One region of the Phreatobacter stygius genome, then DNA from elsewhere that is predicted to be linked to it. Evidence: riboswitches for the same ligand, from Rfam matches in the RefSeq annotation. Region 1 holds a riboswitch; each other region holds the start of a gene.
What was found. Region 1 has a riboswitch for cobalamin ahead of E8M01_RS31070 (TonB-dependent receptor). Riboswitches for the same ligand answer to the same signal wherever they lie in the genome.
Positions count from the first base shown of each region.

Region 2: it holds a riboswitch for cobalamin, as region 1 does, so the genes downstream of both, E8M01_RS30175 (TonB-dependent receptor plug domain-containing protein) here and E8M01_RS31070 (TonB-dependent receptor) in region 1, are expected to answer to the same signal.
Region 3: it holds a riboswitch for cobalamin, as region 1 does, so the genes downstream of both, E8M01_RS22395 (ribonucleoside-diphosphate reductase subunit alpha) here and E8M01_RS31070 (TonB-dependent receptor) in region 1, are expected to answer to the same signal.

Region 1 covers NZ_CP039690.1:6,548,566-6,554,273, forward strand. Annotated here, with positions in the region: gene E8M01_RS31060 (FecCD family ABC transporter permease) at 1-461, shown strand, start outside; gene E8M01_RS31065 (ABC transporter ATP-binding protein) at 458-1,213, shown strand; cobalamin riboswitch at 1,300-1,494, shown strand; gene E8M01_RS31070 (TonB-dependent receptor) at 1,689-3,794, shown strand; gene E8M01_RS31075 (ABC transporter ATP-binding protein) at 3,804-4,619, shown strand; gene E8M01_RS31080 (ABC transporter substrate-binding protein) at 4,616-5,578, shown strand; gene E8M01_RS31085 (FecCD family ABC transporter permease) at 5,575-5,708, shown strand, end outside.
Region 2 covers NZ_CP039690.1:6,375,806-6,381,513, reverse strand. Annotated here, with positions in the region: gene E8M01_RS30205 (hypothetical protein) at 179-406, shown strand; gene E8M01_RS30200 (hypothetical protein) at 496-747, shown strand; gene E8M01_RS30195 (hypothetical protein) at 1,338-1,565, shown strand; gene E8M01_RS30190 (hypothetical protein) at 1,655-1,906, shown strand; tRNA gene E8M01_RS30185 (tRNA-Thr) at 2,107-2,182, shown strand; gene E8M01_RS30180 (MBL fold metallo-hydrolase) at 2,401-3,303, shown strand; cobalamin riboswitch at 3,427-3,673, shown strand; gene E8M01_RS30175 (TonB-dependent receptor plug domain-containing protein) at 3,809-5,708, shown strand, end outside.
Region 3 covers NZ_CP039690.1:4,767,192-4,772,899, reverse strand. Annotated here, with positions in the region: gene E8M01_RS22405 (nuclear transport factor 2 family protein) at 1-12, shown strand, start outside; gene metE (5-methyltetrahydropteroyltriglutamate--homocysteine S-methyltransferase) at 69-2,408, opposite strand; cobalamin riboswitch at 2,512-2,722, opposite strand; cobalamin riboswitch at 2,860-3,072, shown strand; gene E8M01_RS22395 (ribonucleoside-diphosphate reductase subunit alpha) at 3,187-5,708, shown strand, end outside.

The DNA.
Region 1 (5,708 bases):
TGAGCTGGGTGCTCGGTGGCATCCAGACGCCGTCCTGGCAGGGTCTCGCCCTGCTAGCGGCACTGCTGGCGGCCGCCATCATGCTGGCGCTCAGGACCGCGCAAGGGCTCGATCTCCTTGGCCTCGGCGAGGCCATGGCCCATGGCTTCGGTCTCGACGTCCGCCGTTTCGTCACGCTTTGCGTCCTGGTCGGCGCGATCGTCGTGGCGATCGCCGTGGCCTATGGCGGGCTCGTCGCCTTTGTCGGGCTTGCCGCGCCGCATATCGCGCGCTGGCTGGTCGGACCGCGGCACCGGCTGTTGATCCCGGCCTCCGCCTTCACCGGTGCCATCGTCGTTGTGGTCGCCGACGCCATCGCCCGTTCGGCCTTGCCGCCGGCGGAAATCCCGCTCGGCCTGGTCACCGCCATTGCCGGTGGGCCGTTCTTCCTGTTCCTGCTGGCGCGGCGGCTGAAATCATGAGCAGCGTCAACGCTCAGGGTCTCCGCCTGATCCGTGGCGGCCGGCCGATCGTCGACGGCATCGATTTCGCCGCCGGCGCCACCGGCACGGTCGCGGTCATTGGCCCGAACGGCGCCGGCAAGTCGACCTTTCTGAAGATCCTTGCCGGTCTCGAGCCGGATCATGCCGGCACGGTGACGATCGGCGGACGCGACCTCCAATCCCTGACCGGGCGCGAGCGGGCGGCGGCGCTCGGTTATGTCCCGCAGAATTTCGTGCCGCATTGGGATATCACCCCGCGCATGCTGGTCGAGATGGGCGCCGAGCGGCTGCCGGGTTTTGGGCCCGACGCGGTCGGCAAGGCCCTGGCCGACGGTGAGTTGACCGATCTCGCCGACCGCCGCTGGTCGGGCTTGTCGGGTGGCGAAAGAGCGCGCGGCCTGATGGCGGCGGTGGAGGTCACCGACCCGCCGGTCCTGATCGCCGACGAACCCGGCGCCAGCCTCGACATCCGCCACCGGATCGATCTCGTCCGCAGTTTCGCCGAACGGGGCAAGACGCGCCTGGTCATCGTTGCCCTGCATGAGATCGAACTCGCCACCACCTGGTTCGACCGGGTGGTGGTGATCGACAAGGGCCGCGTCGCCGCCGACATGGCGGCCGGCGATCTGGTCGAAACCGACGTGCTGGCGCGGGTTTTCCAGGTGGCCTTCGAGACGGTCAGCGTCGACGGCATCACCGTGGCGCGGCCGGCCTCCGGGCGCCCGGTCTGACCGGCAGCCGTCAGCCGCATCGCGGCATGGATCCGACCAATCGCGACACACCCACCGTTTTGGCTGTTGACCTGCCGAGCCCAATCCCCCTACCTTGGGTTGACGGTTCCCGCATGGGATCAAAATGGGAATACGGTGCGAGCTCTGCTCAAGGCCGTGGCTGCCCCCGCAACTGTAAGCGGAGAGTCCTCTGTCACCATGTCACTGGGCCTTGTGCCTGGGAAGACGACAGAGGGCATCGATCCGTGAGCCAGGAGACCTGCCGTCAGTCGTGGTCATGCGCGAACAGGTTGGGCGGGGTGTCCTGACTGGTGCCGAATCGCCTGTCCGCACTGGACCGGCGGCGAGGCTTCATTCGCGGTGACGTGCCACATCCGTCGCCGCGAGGCCCTTCGTGTTCCCGTCCATTTGCCCCCCGGAGCGCCGCGCTGCGGCGCGAGCCCGCATTGTTCTGCCCACCGCCATTGGCCTCGTCATGGTCTCCGCTGCGGCGGCCCGCGCCACCGGGGAGGGCGGTCAGACCACCCCCGCCACGGTCACGCTCGACACGATCACCGTCCAGGGCCGCGGCACCGTGGTGCCGACCGGCCTCAATCTCGGCACGCCCAGCCGCGGCGGCAGCCGTCTCGACCTGACACCGCTCGAAACACCCGCCAGCATCGAGATCATTCCCGGTGCGAAGATCCGCGAGCGCGGGCAGAACAGCATCACCGAAGCGGTAACCCAGAACGCCACCGGCATCACCTCGGTCGGCGCGCCCGGCAATGGCGGCGCCGCCTACACCTCGCGCGGCTTCGCCGGCGTGAATTCGGTGATGAACCTCTATGACGGCACCCGCCTCTATGTCGGCTCGGGCACCATCACCTTTCCCTTCGACACCTGGAACGTCGAGCGCATCGAGGTGCTGCGCGGGCCGGCCTCGGTCCTCTATGGCGAAGGCGCCATCGGCGGCATCATCAATGTCGTACCGAAGAAGCCGAGTTTCGATGCCATCAACGAGGTGCGTGCCGTCCTTGGCACGAATGGCACCAGGCGCCTGGCCCTCGACAGTGGTGGCGCGATCAGCGACCGGCTCGCCTATCGCTTCAACATCAGCGGCAACATGACCGATGGCTGGCTCAGGCAGAACGGCAATTTCGGCAACCTGGCGATCTCGGGCGCACTGCTGTTCCAGGCCACGCCCGATCTCGCCTTCACGCTGTCGAACGACTTCGGTTACCAGGAGCCGATGCGCTATTTCGGCACGCCACTGGTCAACGGCCAGCTCAATCGCGCACTCCGCTTCAACAACTACAACGTCGCCGACAGCGCCATCCGCTTCCAGGACAACTGGACCCAGTTCAAGGCGGAGTGGACGCCGAATGCCGACCTGACCATCCGCAACACCGCCTATCGCATCACCTCGGACCGGCATTGGCGCAATGTCGAGAGCTACGCCGCCATCCCGAGCACGGGGCGGATCGCGCGCTCCAGCTATATCGAGATCTTCCACCGCCAGGAGCAGATCGGCAACCGCGCCGACGCCACCCTGCGCGGCAGCCTGTTCGGCCTGAAGAACGAGCTGGTGGTCGGTTTCGACGTCAACCGAATCTCGTTCCGCAACACCAGCAATTCGCCTTATGGCGGCACGAGCAGCGTCGACCCCTACGCTTTCGATCCCGGCCGTTTCATCAATCTCGCCGGGACACGCCCGGCCTTCCAGACGACGACCGACCAGGTCTCCGTCTTCGCCGAGGACCGCCTGTCGGTCACCGACAAGCTCGCGCTCATCGCCGGCATCCGCTACGAGGCGCCGCGCATCCGCCGTGACGACCTGATCAACCCGGCAAACAGCTTCACCAAGAGTTTCGACGCGATCAGCTATCGCTTCGGCGTGGTCTACAATCCGTTTCCCGACACCGCGCTCTATGCCCAATATGCCACAGGCGTCGACCCCGTCGGCAGCCTGATCTCACTGCCGGTGTCGCAGCGGAATTTCCAGCTCTCGACAGGGCGGCAGATCGAGATCGGCTTCAAGCAGGCCTTCTGGGGCGGCCGCGGCGAGTTCACCCTGGCGGGCTACCGGATCACCAAGGACAACCTCTTGACCGTCGAGCCGACCAATCCGGCCGTCATCGTGCAGGTCGGCAGCCAATCGTCCCAGGGCGTCGAGGCCTCGCTGTCGCTGAGGCTCTGGGAGAACTGGCGCGTCGAGGGCAATCTCGCGCTGCTCCGCGCGCAATATGACAATTTCCGGCAATCCGTCGGCGGCGTCGCGGTCTCCTATCGGGGCAACCAGCCGCAGAACGTGCCGAACCAGGTCGCCAATCTCTGGCTCTCCTGGGCCTTCGCGCCGCGCATGGAGGCACGCGCCGGGGTGCAATATGTCGGCCCGACCTTCGGTGATTTCGCCAATACGGCGCGGCGACCCGGCTACGCGCTGGTCAATGCCAGCATCGACTACCAGGTGACTGATAAGTCCCGGCTCAGCCTGCGCGGCTACAATCTGTTCGACCAGGTCTATGCCGTGACCGGCAGTTCCACCATGTGGCTGCTCGGGCGGCCGCGCACGGTGGAACTGTCCTATGCCGTCACCTTCTGAGGCGACGTGATGGCCGTTCCAGCCGACACGTATCCAGCCGCGGCCGTTCTCGTCGAGGACCTGTGGTACCGCCGCGGCAGCCGCGACATCCTGCGCGAGGTCAGCCTCAGCGTCGCGGCGAACACCATCCTCGGCATCCTCGGCCCGAACGGCTGCGGCAAGAGCACGCTGCTGCGCTGCATCGCCGGCCTCGATCGGCCCGATCGCGGCCGCGTCGTGCTGGCGGGTTCGGACGTGCAGACGCTGTCGCCGGCCACGCGGGCCCGCCATCTGGCGCTGCAGGCGCAGGATGCCGATGCCGCGCTCGGCTTCTGCGTGCGCGATGTCGTCGGCCTCGGGCGCCTGGCCCGCCGCCGCGGCCTGTGGCACGGCGAGGACGAGCGCGACCGGGCCGTCGTCGCCCGCGCGCTCGCCAGGCTCGACCTGACGGATCTCGCCGACCGCGCGGTCGAGAGCCTCTCCGGCGGCGAGCGCCAGCGGGTGCTGATCGCGCGCGCCCTGGCGCAGGAGCCGGACATCCTGCTGCTCGACGAGCCGATGAACCACCTCGATATCCAGCATCGCTTTGCCGTGCTGGCGTTGCTGCGGTCGCTCGGCATCACCGTTCTGGCGGTGTTCCACGATATCGAACTGGCCGGCCGGTCCTGCGACCGCATCCTGCTGATGAAGGGCGGCCGGGTCCTCGCCGACGCGGCCCCGGCCGCGGCCCTGACCTCGGAGCATTTGATGGCCGCCTTCGCGGTCGACGCCAGCGTCGACACCCACCCGGCCACGCGGCAGATCCGCGTCGACCTGCGGCCAGCCCAAGGGAGACATCAGCCATGAGGTTCGGCCCCGTCTTCGCGCTCGCCATGGCCCTCGGGTTTGCCCCCGGCGCCGCACGGGCCTTTCCCGTCGAGGTCGACAATTGCTTCGAAACGGCGCGCTTCGATGCCGCGCCGCGCCGGGCCGTGGTCAACGACACCAACATGGTCCAGACCATGCTCGACCTCGGCCTCGCCGATCGGATCGTCGCGGTTTCAGGCATTGCCGGCGTCGAGCGCCATCTGATCGCAGCCCCCGGCGTCGTCGCGGCGCTGCACCAGTTCGTCGGCCGCTACCCTTCGCTCGAAGCGGTGCTCGGCCAGGACCCCGACTTCATGTTCGCCGGCTGGAACTATGGCTTCTCGGCGGCGCGCGGCCTGACCCCGGCGGCGCTCGCGGAGATGGGCGTGAAGAGCTACACGCTGCGCGAGAGCTGCATCCGGGTCGGCCGCCGCGAGCCGATCACCATGGAGACGCTCTATACCGACCTCCAGGCGCTGGGCGCGATTTTCGGCATTGTCGAACGCGCGGAGCGGATGGTGACGACGTTGCGACGGCGCGTGGCCGATGTGGTCGAGCGTGTGCGCGGCGCCGGCGTGCCGCCCCGTGTCATGTATTGCAGCGACTGCAACAGCGAGAGCCCGCCGGTGTCGGTCGGAGCCGAGGGCATGACCGCGCTGATCACCCGGCTCGCCGGCGGACGGAACATCTTCGACGACGTCGCCGACAGCTATGTGCGGGTCAGCTGGGAGGAGGTGGCCCGGCGCGATCCGCAATGGATCCTGATCAGCGACCATCGCGTCCCGATCAGCGAGATCATCCGCCACCTGACCTCCGACCCGCAGCTCGGCCATGTCGAGGCCATTCGCAAGCGGCAGTTCATCATCATCACCTATGCCGAGCAGACGCCCTCGACCCGCAGCGTCGACGGGCTGGAGAAGATCGCCCGCGCCCTCCATCCCGATCGGTTCGCGCCATGACCGAGGTAAGCAGCACGCGTCCCGCCGCCGCCGCGTCGCCAGTCATCATCGGGCAGGCGCGACGCCGTCAGCGCGCCGATCTGATCGTCTGGTGCGGCATCCTCGCCGCCCTGCTGGTCACGTCCTGCAT
Region 2 (5,708 bases), 170 kb from region 1:
TTCAAATTGACGTTGGAATGATTTTATAATTGCATTTTCTCAATTTCGTGATTGGCAAGTGATCGAGACACCCCCTATCTCAGCGATGTCGACGGCGGACACCTCCCGCCGACACCGAAACAAACATTCCGGACCTGGCGTGTCCCTCCCACCACCGGAATTTCCAATGGAGACTGTCATGAAGAAGCTCATCCTCGCCGCCGCCCTGCTCGCCCCGCTCGCCGTCGCTGCCCCGGCCTTCGCCCAGCAGGACGCCGCCGGTTTCATCGAGACCCCCTCGGTCACGACCTATGCCCCGAGCCAGCTGCGCGAATTTTCCGGCCGCCTGGCCCAGAACGACCGGGCTGCCGGCAGCCTGATCAACCGCGAAGCCGTGCCGTCCTCGGCCTTCTCGGCGGCGAACTGACCACCGGCGGACATCGTCCGCCGACCCCACACCCCACCTTCCGGCCTTCAAGGCGAATGCCGTCGCCGGGACATCCAATGGAGACTGTCATGAAGAAGTTCATCCTTGCCGCAGCGCTGCTCGCTCCGCTCGCCGTCGCGGCTCCCGCCTTCGCTCAGGGTGGCGGCGATGCGGCCGGTTTCATCGAAACCCCCTCGATCACCACCTATGCGCCGAACCAGCCGCGCGAATTCTCCTCGCAGCGTTCGCTCGGCGGCCAGACCGTCGGCGTCAGCAATGCCGAGCGCAACCTGATCCAGCGCGAAGTCGTGCCGTCCTCGGCCTTCTCTTCGTCGAACTGAATCTGGTCGACCTGACTTTGCGTGCGCGCTGGCTTCAAGCCGGTGCTTTCAAGACCAACGCCGGGGCCGCTCCACCCCGGCGTTTTCTTGTCCGACGTTTTCTTGTCGACCCCCGAACGTGCCGGCCGTCTTGCCTGATCCGCTCTCATGCATTCCATGAGCACGAATCATTCGAACAAAAATGCACCTCCGCAATTTGTTGTTTCGAGGCGCTGCAAACGAAACCATCACTTCGGCCGCGGTGATGAGCATGGATCGCTGCGATCAAGCGAATGGAACACCCCAAAGACGCTGGACAACCAGGTCACCTGGATCGATTCCAGCTCTGACCGCGTCATTTCTTGATGATGGAAGGACCAAAGGCGCGACCCGTCTCGGCCCCGTCGCCCAATTGTAAGAATTGCGACAATGCATTGATGAAACTACTGAGGCGCCTTGTCGCATGCATTTTCTCATTTTTGTGACTGGCAATTCGATCTGACCTCACCTATCTCAGCAATGTCGACGGCGGACACCTCCCGCCGACACCAAAACAAACATCCCGGGCTTGGCGTGTCCCTCCCCACCGGGATCTCAGTTGGATAACCGTTATGAAGAAGCTCATCCTTGCCGCGACCTTGGTCGCGCCGCTCGCCGTCGCCGCTCCGGCTTTTGCCCAGCAGGACGCCGCCGGTTTCATCGAGACCCCCTCGGTCACGACCTATGCCCCGAACCAGCCGCGTGAGTTCTCGGCGCGGGCCGGCCGCGTCTCGCAGGCCGACCAGAGCCTGATCAAGCGCGAAGCCGTGCCGTCCTCGGCCTTCTCTTCCTGGAACTGATCACCGGCGGACATGGTTCGCCGACCCCACACCCAACCGCCCGGCCCTCAAGGCCAATGCCGCCGCCGGGACATCCAATGGAGACTGTCATGAAGAAGTTCATCCTTGCCGCCGCGCTGCTCGCTCCGCTCGCCGTCGCGGCTCCCGCCTTCGCTCAGGGCATGAGCGACGCCGCCGGTTTCATCCAGACCCCCTCGGTCACCACCTATGCTCCGAACCAGCCGCGCGAGTTCACCTCGCCTCGCGCGTTCGGCGGCCAGGCCGTCGGCGTCAACAATGCCGAGCGCAGCCTGATCCAGCGCGAAGTCGTGCCGTCCTCGGCCTTCTCTTCGTCGAACTGAACAGGGTTCAACCAGACCTTGAGTGCGTGCCGGCCTGAAGCCGGTACTTCCAAGACCAACGCCGGGGCTCCTCCACCCCGGCGTTTTTTCATGTCTGGGGGAGCAGCGTTCAGCGCGGCGCTGTGAACGGCCGCGGTGCCATAATCGGCTCGGCACTCTTGCGCGCGGAGCCCCGCATTGCTAGGCCGATGCCGATATGGGCCGGCATAGCTCAGTTGGTAGAGCAACCGCCTTGTAAGCGGTAGGTCGCGAGTTCGAGTCCCGCTGCCGGCACCATTCCCTGACGGCGTTCCGCCGGCGCGGCCGAAACGCTTCACGAGGCCGTGATTTGCGCCGGCGAGCGCAGGTCTTTCCCAAGTCATTCGTGCAGATTAGCGTCGCAACGCCAACCCCTCGTTGCACCCGCTGCCGGAGACGCCACAATGATCACACGTCGTCATGCCCTAGCCGCCAGTGCGGTCGCGGTCGCCGCTCCCGCGATTGGAACCAGCGCCATGATCAGCCCAGCGCAAGCCCAGACCGCCGCTCCGGCCCAGGCGCCGGGCTTCTACCGCTACAAGGTCGGCGACATCACGGTCACCGCGATCAATGACGGTTTCGCCCTCAGGCCGCTCGACGGGTTCGTCCGCAATGCGCCGCTCGCCGATGTCCAGGACGCCATGCGCAAGTCGTTCCTGCCGACCGATGCGTTCCAGAACACTTTCACCACGCTGGTCGTGCAAACCGGCGGCAGGCTGGTGCTGATCGACACCGGCAATGGCGATTCGGGCGCGCCGACCAGCGGCGTCTGGATGCGCAATTTCCGCGCCGCCGGCTTCGATCCGGCCCAGGTCAATTCGATCGTCATCAGCCATTTCCACGGCGACCATATCAACGGCATCCGGCTGAAGGACGGCACCGCGGTCTTCGCCAATGCCGAGATCAACGTGCCGGCGCCGGAATGGGACTTCTGGATGTCGGACGAGCGCATGGGCCAGGCGCCGGATGGCGCGCGCGGCGGGTTCCAGAATGCCCGCCGGGTGTTCCAGCCGATCGCCGCGCAGGTGAAGCGCTTCACGCCGGGCGCGGAAGTGGCGCCGGGCATCACCTCGGTCGCGGCTCACGGCCATTCGCCCGGCCACACCATCTTCGGCATCGCCTCGGGCAATGCCAAATTGACCTACCTCGCCGACATCACCAGTCATCCCGCGCTGTTCGTGCGCAACCCCGACTGGTCGGCGATTTTCGACCAGGATGCCGACATGGCGCGGGCAACCCGCCGGCGCGTCCTCGACATGGTGTCGACCGAGCGGACCCAGGTGCATTTTTACCACGCGCCCTTCCCGGCCACCGGCTTCATCGCCAAGGACGGCAATGGCTTCCAGCTCGTGCCGGTGCAGTGGAGCCAGGCGGTCTGATCGCATTGGACCTCTGACACCAGCCCGGCTTTGAACAGCCCGGCTTTGAACAGCCCGCCTTGGCCGAACGCCAGGACGGGCTGTTTCTTTCCGACAATTGACAAAACCGTGACGAGCCCGCCTTTTAGCGGAACTCGCGACGGCGGCCATTGCTTGCAATGGCCACGGGAATGCGGTGAGCACCGGACCGACGACCAAACCTGCCCGGCAGGCCCCGTTCGACGTCCAGCGCAAATCCGCAGCTGCCCCCGCAACTGTGAGCGGCGAGCCGGTTCCTGAATGCCACTGACGGCCAGTTTCGGCCCTCGGGAAGGCGGAGCCCCGGCAACGACCCGCAAGCCAGGAGACCGGCCGCCGCGACGTCACTGTCCGAACGTGCGGGATGGCGCGTGCGGGGAGCGGGCAGCCGCTTTTTCGGTGACACCTGATGTCGCGGAGGGCCAATGGGGTCGCCTTCGAAGCTTGAGGCTTCCGCGATCCCGTGTCCCTTCCGCGGAGATCCGCCATGGCGCAACGCCTGATCCTCAGCCTCACCAGCCTTCTCGCCCTGCCGGCCTTGGCTCTGCCTGTCTTCGCTCTGCCAGCCTTGGCCCAGCAGGCCACGCAACCGGCCATCCCGCTGCCCGACATCATGGTCTATGGCGCCAGCACCGTGCCGGTCGAAGCGCCGCGCGTCGGTTCGGCGGTCACCGTGATCACCGCCGAAGACATGCGCAACCAGGGCGCCCAGACGCTGCCCGACGTGCTGCGGCTGGTGCCGGGTGTCGCCATCGGCCAGGGCGGTGGCCGCGGCGGCCTGAGCCAGGTCCGCATTCGCGGCGCCGAGGCGAATCATACCCTTGTCGTGGTCGATGGCGTGCCGATCAACGACGTGAACAATGGCGACAGCGACCTCGCCAACCTGCCGGTCGACACTATCGAGCGGATCGAGGTGGTGCGCGGACCGCAATCCGGCATCTGGGGGCCGAACGCCCAGTCCGGCGTCATCCTGATCACGACCAAGTCCGGCCGCGGACTGGCCAGGCCCGAGCTGACCGCCCGCCTCGAAGGCGGTTCGTTCGGCACGCTGCAAGGCTCGGCCTCGGTGCGCGGCGCGCAAGGACCGCTCTACGGCGCCCTGTCGGTCTCGGGCCTGCGTGCCGGCGGCTTCGTCGTCGCGCCCGGCACGACACGGCCGAACGGCTCCGAGATGGGGTCGTTCAGCGCCAAGCTCGGCGCCGACCTTTCCGACTGGTTCAATCTCGAGGCCACGCTCAGGATGGTCAGCCGCACCGGCTTCTACAACCCGGCCAACAGCGCCTTCGGACCGGGTTTTGCCACCGACCCCAATTACGGCTTTCTGGCCAATGGGTCCGGTCGGGGCACGACCAATGACCTGCAAGGCCGGATCGTCGGCACCGTCAGCCTGGCCGACGGCCGCTGGATCCAGAAATTTTCCGCCGACACGTCGCGCCAGAACACCAATGCCGCCGATGCCTATGTCAGTTCCTTCGGCTTTCTCGAACGCCAGGCCTTCTGGTCGCAGACCGAGCGCAACCGGGCGGAATACCGTTCGGCCTATACGTTCGAGACGCCCGGTTTTCTGGGCGCCCGCCACACGCTGGTCGGCGGCGCCGAGATCGTGCGCGAGCGCTTCCGCTATTATTACGAGAGCGACGGTTTCTTCGGCCCCTTCGTCAATGGCGGTTTCGCCGGAACGGGCCAGAGCCGCGAGCGCAAGGGCCTCTATGGCGAATACCTGCTCAGTCTTCCGACCGGCTTTGCCTTGTCGGCGGCGCTGCGCCAGGACTGGAATTCGTCGTTCCGCAATGCCGCGACCTGGCGGGTCACCGCCGCCCAGAGCTTCGACACCGGCACCAGGCTGCATGCCTCGCTCGGCAAGGGCGTGACCAATCCGACCTTCATCGAGCAGTTCGGTTTCACCAACACCTTTGTCGGTAATCCAAATCTCCGGCCGGAGCAGTCGATCGGCTGGGATGCCGGTATCGAGCAGCGCTGGTTCGGCGGCCGGCTGATCACCGACCTGACCTATTTCCGGGCCAATCTGGAAAACGAGATCGTCGGCTCCGGCACCACGGTCGAGAACCTGCCTTTCGCGACCTCGCGCCAGGGCGTCGAGGCCTCGGTCACGGCCAGGCCGCTCGACTGGCTGCGGATCAGCGCGTCCTACACCTATACCGATACGCGTTCGGCGGAGAACACGTTTGCGGGCTATGTGTTCAAGGAGGCGGCGCGCCGGCCGAAACATGCGGCAAGCCTGTCGGCCACCGCCGCCTTCGCCGGGGACCGGGGCAAGTTCACCGTGACGCTTGCCCATAACGGCACGATGCGCGACCGGTTCTTCGGGCCACTCGGGACAAGCGACGTCTATCTCAGGGCCTATACGCTGGTCGGCGCCCAGCTCT
Region 3 (5,708 bases), 1.8 Mb from region 1:
GTCCCGGGCTGAAATCGACCAGCCGCAAGAGCCGGAAGGGGCGCGCTTGCCGCGCCCCTTCACGGGCTTCACAGACGGGCCTGGCGGGCGGCCGCGACCATGTTTTCCAGCGCCGGGCGCACCTCGTCCCATTTGCGGGTCTTCAAGCCGCAATCGGGATTGACCCAGATCTGGCCGGGCGCCAGATGTTGCCGGGCCTTGTCGAGCAGTTCGGTCATTTCGGCCACCGCCGGGATGCGCGGCGAGTGGATGTCATAGACGCCCGGCCCGATCTCGTTCGGGTAGCGATAGCCGACAAAGGCATCGAGCAGTTCCATGCGGGAACGCGACGTCTCGATCGAGATGACGTCGGCATCCATGGCGCCGATCGCGTCGATGATGTCGTTGAATTCGGCGTAACACATATGGGTGTGGATCTGGGTCCGGTCGGCGACGCCGGCGGCCGAGAGCCTGAAACATTCGACCGCCCAGGCGAGATAGGCTTTCCATTCGCCCCGGCGCAGCGGCAGCCCCTCGCGGATCGCCGGCTCGTCGATCTGAATGATGCCGATGCCGGCCTGTTCGAGATCGACGACCTCGTCGCGGATCGCCAGCGCGATCTGCCGGCAGACCTGGTCGCGGGCAAGGTCATCACGGACGAAGGACCATTGCAGCATGGTGACCGGGCCGGTCAGCATGCCCTTCATCGGCCTGTCGGTGAGCGACTGCGCATAGGACGACCAGCCGACCGTCATCGGCCGCGGCCGCGACACATCGCCGAAAATGACCGGCGGGCGGACGTAACGCGAGCCGTAACTCTGCACCCAGCCGTGCCGGGTGAAGGCATAACCGGACAATTGCTCGCCGAAATATTGCACCATGTCGTTGCGCTCGAACTCGCCATGGACCAGCACGTCGATGCCGATGTCCTCCTGCCAGCGGATCGCCGCCTCGGTCTCCTTGCGCAGGAACGCGTCATAGGCACTGTCGCTGAGCGTGCCCTTGGCATGGGCCGAGCGGGCCTTGCGCACCTCCTCGGTCTGCGGAAACGAGCCGATGGTGGTGGTCGGGAAGGACGGCAGGCCGAAATGGTCGTGCTGCAGCTTCTGGCGCTCGGCAAAGGCGTGGGCGCGGCTCGCCATGGCCGGCGTCACCACGGCAAGCCTGGCAGCCACCGCCGGGTCGTGGATCTTGGCGGAGCTGCGCCGCCTGGCCGAAGCCTCGGCGGCAGCAGACAGGGCATCGGAGACCGATTGCCGCCCGCCGGCCAGCGCCTGCCCAAGGGTTGCAAGCTCGCCCATCTTCTGCGCGGCAAAGGCAAGCCAGCCCTTGAGGTCCGGATCGAGCCCGGTCTCCAGGTCGAGATCGACAGGCACATGCAGGAGGGAACAGGAGGCGGCGATCTCGATGTGGTCGGTGCCGCGTCTCGCCACCACCGGCTCGAGCCGGTCGAGCAAGGCCGGCAGGTCGGCGCGCCAGACATTGCGGCCGTCAATGACGCCGAGCGACAGCACCAGGCCGCGCGGCGCCTTGGCCAGCACCCGGTCGAGCTGATCGGGCGCGCGGACGAGATCGACGTGCAGGCCGGCGACCGGCATGCCGAAAGCGGTGTCGAGATTGTTGCCCAGTGCGCCGAAATAGCTTGCCAGCATGATCTTCAGATCGGGCAGCGCGCGCGCCAGGGTCTGGTAGCAATTGCGCAACGCGAGCCGCGTGGCCTCGTCGAGATCGAGCACCAGGCAGGGTTCGTCGAGCTGCACCCATTCCGCACCATTGGCGGCCAGCCGGCGCAGGATGTCGATATAGACGGGCACCAGATCCGGCAGCAGCGTCAGGGGATCGAACGAGCCGTCCTTGGCCTTGCCGAGCTTCAGATAGGTCACCGGCCCGAGCAGGACCGGGCGGGTGACGATGCCCAGCGCCTTGGCCTCCAGGAATTCGTCGAGCGGCTTGGTCGAGGCCAGCGCGAACTCCTGCCCGCGTTCGAATTCAGGCACCATGTAGTGGTAGTTGGTGTCGAACCACTTGGTCATTTCGAGCGCAGGCAAGCCATGGCCCGGAGCGCCACAGCCACAGGCCGCCGCGTGATCGGCCTCGCCGGTCGGGCCTTGGCTGCCGCGCGCCATGGCGAAATAGGTGGCAAGCGACACCTTGCCGCCGGCCCAGCCATAGATTTCCGGAATGGCGCCGACCATGACGCTGGTGTCGAGGACGTGGTCGTAGAGCGAGAAATCATTCGACGGAATGACGGTGACGCCGAGCGCCTGCTGGCGCGCCCAATGGCTCGCCCGCAGACCGGCGGCGGTCGCAAGCAATTGCGGCGCGTCGATCTTGCCGGACCAATAGCCTTCCAGAGCTGATTTCAATTCGCGCCTGGCGCCGATGCGCGGCACGCCGAGAGTGGCAACAGGCAGAGACAGAGACGACATTGGCAAACCCCGTTTGCTGGGGCGAAGGCCAAGCGGCCGCGTGCAGGCTGGCGGGACGCATGGCGGCCCGCTTTGCAAGCGACACACCGGACACCCCGCCCGTGGACGTTATCAGGTCGAGGCAGGTCTCCTGGCTCGCGGGTCAATGCTGCTGTTCGGCCTTCCCGAAGCCTTCAGGCCTCAGTGACACAGATGAACAGCGGCTCACCGCTTACAGTTGCGGGGGCAGCTCCGGCCTGGCCCGAAGGCGTACCGGATTCCCTCTTAGCCGCGAGCCCGGAGAGGCCCGCAGAACCACGACGCCGTCAGTTGGCGACGGCGGGCGACAAAAGTCAAGGAGATATAAAGACATCTTTATGTCGTCATATCTTTATGCAAAACAAGGACGCTTGGTGATGCCAAGCGCGCATTTCAAAAACCACAACCTGTTGACACTGAGGTCGACTGGGCCGCTATATATAGAGGTCGAGGTTCTCCTGAGTCGCACCGGGAGCTAAGAGGGAATCCGGGAAGATGCCGTTCGCATCGAAGCCGGAGCTGCCCCCGCAACTGTAAACGGCGAGACGCTGTCGAGACGTGTCACTGGGGCCCAGGAGGGCTTCGGGAAGGCCAGACAGCCCGACGACCCGTGAGCCAGGAGACCTGCCCCGACATCTTGAACGTCCACGGGCGGGGTGTCCTGGTGGGTCGCTTGCATCAGCGGGAGGGCGAAGGCGCCGTTCCGTTTCCGGCGGCGTCCTTTTTTGGCCCAAGCCCCCACACTGTCTGGGGTCTGCCGATGTCTCTGTTGATCGAAACCGAAACCGCGCCAAGCGCGTTGCCTCCCATCTCCCAGGCGTCCGCCAAGACGGCGAGCGAACCGGGTTACCAGGTGATCCGCCGCCATGGCGGCGTCACCCCCTTCGACCCTGCCAAGATCGCGGTGGCGCTGACCAAGGCCTTCCTGGCGGTGGAAGGCACCGGTGCGGCGGCGTCGCGGCGTGTCCACGACATTGTCGAGGTCCTGACCGGCCAGATCGTCAACGCCCTGATCCGCCGGGCCGATGCCGGCCGCACCTTCCATATCGAGGACGTCCAGGACCAGGTGGAGCTCGCGCTGATGCGCGGCGAATATCACAAGGTGGCGCGCGCCTATGTGCTCTATCGCGACGAGCGCGCCAGGGAACGTGCCCAGGTTCTCGCCGAAACAGCACCGGCGCCGGCCGCGCCAATGCTCAGCATGATCAATGCGCTGGGCGAGCGGGCGCCGCTCGACGCCGCAAGGCTCGCCCGGATCGTCAACGAGGCGGCCGCCGGCCTCGACGGCGTGGTTGCCGAAACCGTCATCGCCGAGGCCCATCGCAATCTCTATGACGGCATTTCGCTGGACGAGCTGGCGCTGGCGCCGATCCTCGCCGCGCGCACCCTGATCGAGACCGAACCGAACTACACTTTCGTCAGCGCCCGCCTGCTGCTCGACAAGCTCCGACGCGAGGCGCTGAGCTTCATTGCCGGCCGCCCCGATCAGGCGACCCAAGCCGAGATGGCGGCGCGTTACGGCGACTATTTCGCCGGCTATGTCGCGACCGGCATCAAACACGAATTGCTCGATCCGGAACTCGGCCGTTTCGACCTCGGCCGGCTCGCCGCCGCATTGAAACCCGAGCGCGACCTCGCCTTCCAATTTCTTGGCCTGCAGACGCTCTACGATCGCTATTTCCTGCATGTCTCGGGCAGCCGCTTCGAATTGCCCCAGGCCTTCTTCATGCGCGTCGCCATGGGCCTGGCCCTGCGCGAGATCGACCGCGAGGCCCGCGCCATCGAATTCTACGACCTCCTGTCGTCCTTCGACTTCATGGCCTCGACGCCAACCCTGTTCAATGCCGGCACGCTCCGGCCGCAGCTGTCATCCTGCTTCCTGACCACCGTGCCCGACGACCTCGACGGCATCTTCAAGAGCGTCAAGGACAATGCCTTGCTGGCCAAATATTCCGGCGGCCTCGGCAATGACTGGACCCGGGTGCGCGGCCTCGGCGCCCATATCAAGGGCACCAATGGCGAAAGCCAGGGTGTCGTGCCTTTCCTGAAGGTCGCCAATGATACGGCGATCGCCGTCAACCAGGGCGGAAAACGCAAGGGCGCGGTCTGCGCCTATCTCGAAACCTGGCATGTCGACATCGAGGAATTCCTCGACCTGCGCAAGAATACCGGCGACGACCGCCGCCGCACCCACGACATGAACACCGCCCATTGGGTGCCTGATCTGTTCATGCAGCGGGTCGAGCAGGACGCCGCCTGGACCCTGTTCTCACCCGACGAGACACCCGATCTGCACGACCTCTACGGCCCGGCGTTCAAGACGGCTTACGAGGCCTTTGAGGCCAAGGCCGCGCGCGGCGAGATCGAGGTGTTCCGCCAGGTCCGCGCCGGCGACCTGTGGCGGCGCATGCTGACCATGCTGTTCGAGACCGGCCATCCCTGGATCACCTTCAAGGATCCCTGCAACATCCGCTCGCCCCAGGGCCATGCCGGTGTCGTGCATTCGTCGAACCTGTGCACCGAGATCACCCTGAACACCTCGAACGACGAAGTCGCGGTGTGCAATCTCGGCTCGGTCAATCTCGCCCAGCACGTGACGGCCGACAGCCTCGACCGCGACCGGTTGAAGCGCACGGTGACGACCGCCATGCGCATGCTCGACAATGTCATCGACATCAATTTCTACACCATCCCGGAGGCACGCCGGTCCAATCTCCGGCACCGTCCGGTCGGCCTTGGCCTGATGGGCTTCCAGGATGCGCTGCAGACGCTGCGTATCGCCTATGCCTCCGAGGCGGCAGTCGCCTTCGCCGATAGCAGCATGGAGGCGCTTGCCTTCGAGGCGATCTCGGCCTCGGCCGATCTCGCCGCCGAGCGCGGCCGCTATCCGAGCTTCGAAGGTTCGCTCTGGTCGAAGGGGATCTTGCCGATCGACTCGATCGAACTTCTGGAAACCGCGCGCGGCGAGCTCGACCTCGATCGCTCGCAGCGCCTCGACTGGGCTTCGCTTCGGGCGCGCGTCACCACGGTCGGCATGCGCAATTCCAATGTCATGGCGATCGCCCCGACCGCCACCATCTCGAATATCTGCGGCGTCGCCCAGTCGATCGAGCCGGCCTACCAGAACCTCTATGTCAAATCGAACATGTCGGGTGATTTCACCGTGGTGAACGCCGCGCTCGTCAATGACCTGAAGGCGCGCGGCCTGTGGGACGCGGTGATGATCTCCGACCTGAAATATTTCGACGGCTCGCTCGGCCAGATCGACCGGGTTCCCGACGA